Synechococcus elongatus PCC 11801: one gene and its partner. The protein of the gene in region 1 interacts with the protein of each later gene in a pairwise test. Links are inferred from orthologs where the notes say so. Each region holds a gene or a part of one and is shown in the gene's direction. Other genes may lie near its edges. The genes, in order: crtE and purT.

What was found.
Region 2: the proteins of crtE (region 1) and purT interact in binary tests that used the Escherichia coli proteins (3 or more experiments, as listed by UniProt). The link is inferred for Synechococcus elongatus PCC 11801 from one-to-one orthologs.

Annotation. Positions count from the first base shown.
Region 1 is NZ_CP030139.2:2,550,338-2,553,625, reverse strand. What follows is about bases 190-3,161. They hold crtE (geranylgeranyl diphosphate synthase CrtE), read left to right. Parts: upstream 190-1,208; coding sequence 1,209-2,114; downstream 2,115-3,161. Other genes in these bases: DOP62_RS12760 (alpha/beta fold hydrolase), read right to left, coding at 2,743-3,161; DOP62_RS12765 (divergent PAP2 family protein), read left to right, coding at 2,114-2,599; folD (bifunctional methylenetetrahydrofolate dehydrogenase/methenyltetrahydrofolate cyclohydrolase FolD), read left to right, coding at 297-1,166; DOP62_RS12780 (hypothetical protein), read right to left, coding at 190-261. Outside these bases: more of DOP62_RS12780, read right to left, coding at 1-189; more of DOP62_RS12760, read right to left, coding at 3,162-3,288.
Region 2 is NZ_CP030139.2:2,408,349-2,411,663, reverse strand. What follows is about bases 130-3,128. They hold purT (formate-dependent phosphoribosylglycinamide formyltransferase), read left to right. Parts: upstream 130-1,040; coding sequence 1,041-2,216; downstream 2,217-3,128. Other genes in these bases: psb30 (photosystem II reaction center protein Ycf12/Psb30), read left to right, coding at 825-944; DOP62_RS12065 (YkgJ family cysteine cluster protein), read right to left, coding at 200-565; DOP62_RS12070 (TMEM165/GDT1 family protein), read right to left, coding at 130-152. In the rest of the region: more of DOP62_RS12070, read right to left, coding at 1-129. UniProt on the Escherichia coli protein: Involved in the de novo purine biosynthesis. Catalyzes the transfer of formate to 5-phospho-ribosyl-glycinamide (GAR), producing 5-phospho-ribosyl-N-formylglycinamide (FGAR). Formate is provided by PurU via hydrolysis of 10-formyl-tetrahydrofolate.

The DNA of each region.
Region 1 (3,288 bases):
TAGTTGTAAATCCAGCTCTGGCAACAGGGTTGGCTTGGGGGATTCCAACGGTACGGCTGTGAGATAGCGCTGGGGCAGAGCAGCTATGCCGATGGCTGCAGGTGGTTCCTGGCGTTGCCAGATGGCTGTGGCGATCGCTTCCCAGGCTTGCAAAAGCGGTTCCGGCCCATGGTGGTGAAACTGCCAGACATACAGTGCGATCGCCAATGGGGCTAGCCAGCGATCGGTCTGAGGAGACAAGCTAGTGACAGGATGCGACATCGGCAAACCAGCGGAGCACTCAAAGGATAGACGGGATGGCGGCAGCAATACTGGATGGTCGGGCCTTGGCAGCACAATGGCGACAAAATCTGCGATCGCATGTGGAAGCGATCGCTCCCGCCGTGGGTCGTCGTCCCGGACTAGCAGTGATTATGGTCGGTGACAATCCTGCCAGTGCCGTCTATGTTCGCAACAAAGAAAAAGCCTGTGAGCAGACGGGCATTGTCTCCTTTGGCAAACATCTGCCCAGCAACAGCAGCGAAGCGGAAATTCGTGCCCTGATTGAATCGCTCAATGCTGACGATCGCGTCGATGGCATTTTGGTGCAACTGCCCTTACCCAGCCATTTGGATGCAGTGCCATTGCTCCTCGCGATCGATCCTGAGAAAGATGCGGATGGTTTGCACCCACTGAACCTTGGGCGGCTACTCCGCGGCGAGGAAGGTCTGCGCAGCTGCACGCCAGCGGGTGTGATGGAATTGCTAGCGGCCAATCAAATCGATCCCGCCGGCAAAAAAGCAGTCGTGATTGGTCGTAGCATCCTCGTCGGCAAACCGTTGGCAATGATGTTGCTCGAAGCCAACGCCACCGTCACGATCGCCCATTCCCGCACTCCTAACTTGCCGGAAGTGTGCCGACAAGCCGACATCTTAGTCGCCGCCGTGGGCCGGCCCGAACTGGTGAGCGTTGACTGGATTAAGCCCGGCGCAGTCGTCGTTGATGTCGGCATTAACCGACTGGAAGACGGCCGTTTAGTTGGGGATGTGGACTACGAAGCCGCCGCCGCTACCGCCAGTTGGATCACCCCAGTTCCCGGCGGGGTTGGTCCAATGACCGTGGCAATGCTGTTGCATAATACGGTCTTGAGCTATTGCCGCCGCTCGGAACAGCCGTTTCTGCGCTAGACCGCTGAGTGGTGTGGCCTGTTTCCCATTGCGCTAAGTCCTATGGTCGCCTCTTCATCGCTTCGCTTCGATCTCAAAAGCTATCTAAAGGAGCGGCAGCGCCAAGTTGAGGCAGCTCTCAACGCGATTTTGCCCCCCCAAGAGCCGCCGTTGATCTACGATGCCATGCGCTATTCGCTGCTGGCAGAAGGCAAGCGGCTCCGCCCGATTCTCTGCCTGGCGAGTTGCGAGCTGGCGGGTGGAACGGCAGCGATCGCTCTACCCACGGCCTGTGCCTTGGAAATGGTGCACACTATGTCGCTAATCCACGACGACCTACCGTCGATGGACAACGATGATTTTCGGCGGGGTCGTCCCACCAATCACAAGGTCTACGGCGAAGACATCGCCATTTTGGCTGGTGACGCGCTGCTGACCTATGCCTTTGAAGCGATCGCTAGCCAGACACCCGAAGTTCCCGCCGATCGCGTCCTCAAGGTGATTGCGGCTCTGGCTCGCGCCGTCGGTGCAGAAGGGCTCGTCGGTGGTCAGGTGGTGGACTTGCAGTCCGAAGGTCGCGATGACGTCGATCTCGAGACCTTGCACTACATCCACACCCACAAGACCGGTGCGTTGCTAGAGGTATCGGTGGTTTCCGGTGCAATTCTGGCCGGCGCTAGCGATGAGTTGCAGAAGCAACTGCGCACCTACGCCCAAAAAATAGGTCTGGCCTTCCAAGTGATTGACGACATCCTCGACATCACGGCCACGGCTGAGGAATTGGGCAAAACGGCAGGCAAGGATCTCGCGGCGCAGAAAGCCACCTATCCCAGTCTTCTTGGCCTAGACGCTTCTCGGGAGTATGCCGATCAGCTGATTACTGAGGCGAAAACTGCGATCGCGGCCTTTGGGCCGGAAGCAGATCCGCTGCGGGCGATCGCAGACTACATCACTGCACGGAAACACTGATGCTGGCAATTCTTCAGCAAGTGCTGGCCAATGATGTTCTCGTTGCAGCTCTGTTGGCCTGTGGTATTGCACAGTTCTCGAAGCTCATCGTTGAAGGGGTGCGCGATCGCCGTTTGAACTGGCATGTACTGATTGAAACCGGCGGCATGCCCAGTTCTCACTCCGCTCTTGTCGCTGCCTTGGCCACAGCAGTGGGCCGCCAGCAGGGGTGGGGCAGCCTCGAATTTGCAGTCGTCACTGTCTTCGCGATCATTGTGATGTATGACGCTGCCGGCGTTCGCTGGGCAGCAGGACGTCAAGCCCGCATTCTCAACTTGATCAGTGAGCAAGTCTTGACGAGTCAAGAGGATAGTGATGAAGACGCGATCGAGCGTTTGAAAGAAGTTTTGGGACACACACGACTGGAAGTTTTAGTCGGTGCTGCTCTTGGTGTCGCGATCGCCCTGCTCTTAGAACCGGCCTTGTCACTCTCCGAGTGGCTGTAAGTTCAGCCCCGGAACCAAACCTGCAAAGGGATGGATTGCCTTACAAGCGCAGGGGCAAAAGCAAGCTCCTGACTGAACTTCGCTTTTTTCTAATCGCTTGGGTCAGACTTGCCAACATCCAGCAACATCTGTCCAAAGATGACTCACAGACCAGACTGCAGCGAGGGATCGAGTGCTGGATCGCTCTGCTCGGCTGCGATCGCCTGGTGGATCCAAGTGTGGATCGCCTCAGCCACAGCATCAGTTTGTTCCAGCATGGCTAAATGCCCACAGTCTTCCAGCTGTCGCAGGTTATGTCCTTCCAGCCCAAAGCTGGGGTGGAAGCTCGCCAGATGCTGCACATAGGCTGGCGGCATGATCGTGTCGCGATCGCCCGCCAAGAAGTACGCAGGCTGCGTGAGCCGCGCCACCAGACTAGGCAGGCAATTAACCTGTTCTGCCGTTGTTGAATCCAGCAAGCTACCGGTTGCTGCAGCCGCATCCGCTCCCAAAAAGTCCCGTAGTCGTCGACGCGCCCATTGTCGTGGTAGAGGACGATGCACACTGTCCCAACAGAAAGGCAACTCAGCACCGGGAATTTGTCGCAACCATTGTGGACGCCAGCGAATTAACTGCTGACCAAAGCCGCGAAATCGCTCAAATTCTTGCTCAATGTAGATGCCACCCCCTGCATTCACCCCAATCACGCC
Region 2 (3,315 bases), 140 kb from region 1 along the record:
GTCATCAGCAGCGTTGTGACTTGCGTCTTATCGCCCAGCTCCGCCAGAAAAATGGTCAGAAAGGTCGAGACAAAGACACTCCAAGCAGAAGACCGACCTGAACTCGCTGCCGGAGCTTGTGGGGTCTCAAGGTCAGGGGAAGGAGCGGCCACAGCAAAATTTCATAATCGTTTCATAAACCTAGCATTGGTCCCTAGGTTCAGAGCTCCTCTAGTGTCAGCCCTACGGCCTGCCGAAAGCGGATTTGTTCGAGACTGCGATCGCCATAGACGCCCTCAATCTGCTCTTCGCAGCAGGCGATCGCAAAATCGTTGAGGTCTTCCTTGGGCACACCAAACATCGTCTCAAAGGTTTCAGGCTGCACCCGGCAGAATCGGGGCCGATCCTCGTAGATGTTGCACAGCCTCGTACTGTGGTCGAAGTTGATGCACCAGCCATCCGGCCCAACCATGCTCAGGTAGAGCGCCATCTCGTCAGGTTGAAGATACTGATCAAGGTCGGGGCGATCGCGGGGGTCGAGGTGACAGCAGGCACCACACTGTCGCACACATTGCCATTGGGCCATAGAACTCGGATTCGGTGAGGGAAGGTCTCCCTCCAGCCTAGCCGCCCTGATTGATCAACTCGCACTCCTCCCCTGTGGTGCAATCGGGTTGACTGGTAGCTGCTCCGTGTTGGTCTGCCGCCGCTGATGACCAACCTAGGACCGTGTTTTGGCGATCGCCGTGATGGTGGAGTTTTGTAACGATGCTTAAAGCATCGGCGTCCTCTCGGTAGAATCGATTACCGAATCGACATAGGCCCGGTCGAGATCGGGGAGAGATATGGGTTTCCTGAGCAGCATCAATTTCGAAGTCATTTTTCAGCTGACGACGCTGGCATTGCTTGTGATTGCTGGCCCAGCGGTGATTGTTCTGCTGTACCTCCGTGGTGGCGACCTCTAGGTTCCAGCCCAACCGATCAAGAATCGAGATTTTGAGTGAGAGGGGCGGTATCGTCCCTCTCCTTGTTTGCGCCTGTCCTGCTTTGCGTAGCTGCCAATGACTTTTGCCGATCGCCTACCGCGTCGTCTCATGTTGCTGGGTTCTGGTGAGCTGGGCAAGGAATTTGCGATCGCCGCTCAACGGTTGGGCAATACCGTCATTGCCGTCGATCGTTATGCCCATGCACCAGCGATGCAGGTCGCTGATGCCAGCGCAGTAATTTCTATGCTAGATGGCGAGGCCCTGGAAGCGGTGGTTCAAGAGTTCCAGCCGGACTTGATCATTCCGGAAATTGAAGCGATCCGCACCGAGAAACTGCAGGAGTTTGAAGACCGTGGACTAACGGTGATTCCCACGGCGAGAGCCACTCACTTCACCATGAACCGCGATCGCATTCGCGATTTGGCAGCTCAGCAGCTCGGTCTCCGCACCGCCCGTTATGCCTATGCCAGCTGCTTCGAAGAACTGCAAGCCGCAGCAACAGCGATCGGCTACCCAAATGTGATCAAGCCGGTCATGTCTTCCTCGGGCAAGGGCCAGTCGATCGTCCAGCAACCCGATCAACTCCAAGCCGCTTGGGAGTATGCGATTGCGGGTTCTCGTGGCGATAGCCAAAAGGTCATCCTCGAAGAGTTCATTCCCTTTGAGCTGGAAATCACGCTGTTGACGATCCGCCAGTGGCAAGGTCCCACTCTTTTCTGTCCACCAATTGGCCACCGACAAGAACGAGGCGATTACCAAGAATCCTGGCAGCCCGCCCCTCTCAGCGCTGAGTTATTGGCGCAAGCCCAAGCGATCGCGGCTCAAGTTACGGAGGCGTTGGGCGGAGCTGGATTATTTGGAGTCGAGTTTTTTGTCACTCAAGATGAGGTGATCTTCTCGGAACTATCGCCCCGTCCCCACGACACAGGTATGGTCACGCTCATCTCACAAAATCTGAATGAGTTTGAGCTGCATCTGCGCGCTGTGCTCGGACTACCGATTCCGACCATTGAGCTGCTAGGGCCGTCAGCCAGTCGGGTGATTCTGGCGGAAGACAGTGGCGATCGCCCCAGTTATACCGGCGTGGCAACAGCACTCCAAGAGCCCTTGGTGGACCTCCGGCTGTTTGGCAAACCCGATATGCGACCTCAGCGACGGATGGGGGTTGCGCTGGCGAGAGACGCAAGTGTCGAAGCAGCCCGTGCAAAGGCCGATCGCGCTGCTGCGCAGGTCACAGTTCAGCCCAGCTAAGCCCTCAAATAGCAAGAAAAGCTGCCCTAGAAAATGATTTAAGGCAGCTTTCTTTTTTAGGGGGCGATCGTGTGGCTTTAGGCTTGCAGTCGCGTTAGGCGATCGCGTAAAAGTTCTGCTTGTTTTTCAGCCTCCAGCAGATTTTCGCGCGTTTCGGCAACAACTTCTGCAGGTGCTTTATCAACAAAGTTAGAGCTATTCAAGCGTCCCGAGAGAGACTTGATTTCCTTCTCAACTTTTTCCAAGTTACGAGTCAGTTTCGCTTGTAATGCTGCTAGATCGACAAGGCCCGCCAAGGGCAAGAGAACTTGCACCGTAGCAGTCACTCCAACAAGTGCTTGCGGTTCTTCAGCTAGCTGCTCCACAATCGTCAGCGCCTCAGTCTTAGTGAGATCCCGAATGTAGGCTTGAGACTGTTCTAAATTACGGCGCTCTGACTCACTATCGCTTTGAAGAATTGCCGTAATTTTTTGACTCGGCTTCAATCCCGCTTCAGCCCGTAAGTTACGCAGCGTTCGGATCACATCAATCATCAACTGAAACTCGCGATCGAGTTCAGGCTGAATTAACTCAGATTGCGGTTGTGGGAACGACTGGATCGCTAAGAACTGATCCTCCCCAACTTGATTGAGCGTGTGCCAAATTTCCTCAGTCAAGTGCGGCATGAAAGGATGTAAGAGTCGCAGAATTCCTTCGAGGACTTGGGCTAGAGTCTGCTGGGCTACTAAGCGGGAAGCAGCATTTTCGCCATAAAGTCGGGGTTTAACTAGTTCGATATACCAATCGCAGAAGTCGCCCCAAATAAACTCATAGAGTTGTTTAGCTGCTGCACCAAGGTCATACGCTTCAATCTGATTGATCAAAGCTTCTGTAGTAGCGTGGTAGCGACTCAGAATCCAGCGATCGGCCAATTCGAGATCATCTGAGGCAGAAACCCCTAGTTGCTCAGGTGTTTTGTCATCTAGATTGAGAATGACAAAGCGACTGGCATTCCAGACTTTATTGGCAAAATTTCGGCTCGTTTCAACTGTGGCTGACTCATCTGTCTTGCGGTTGTAGTCCAGACGAATATCCTGTCCAGCCCCAACCACTTCACGAA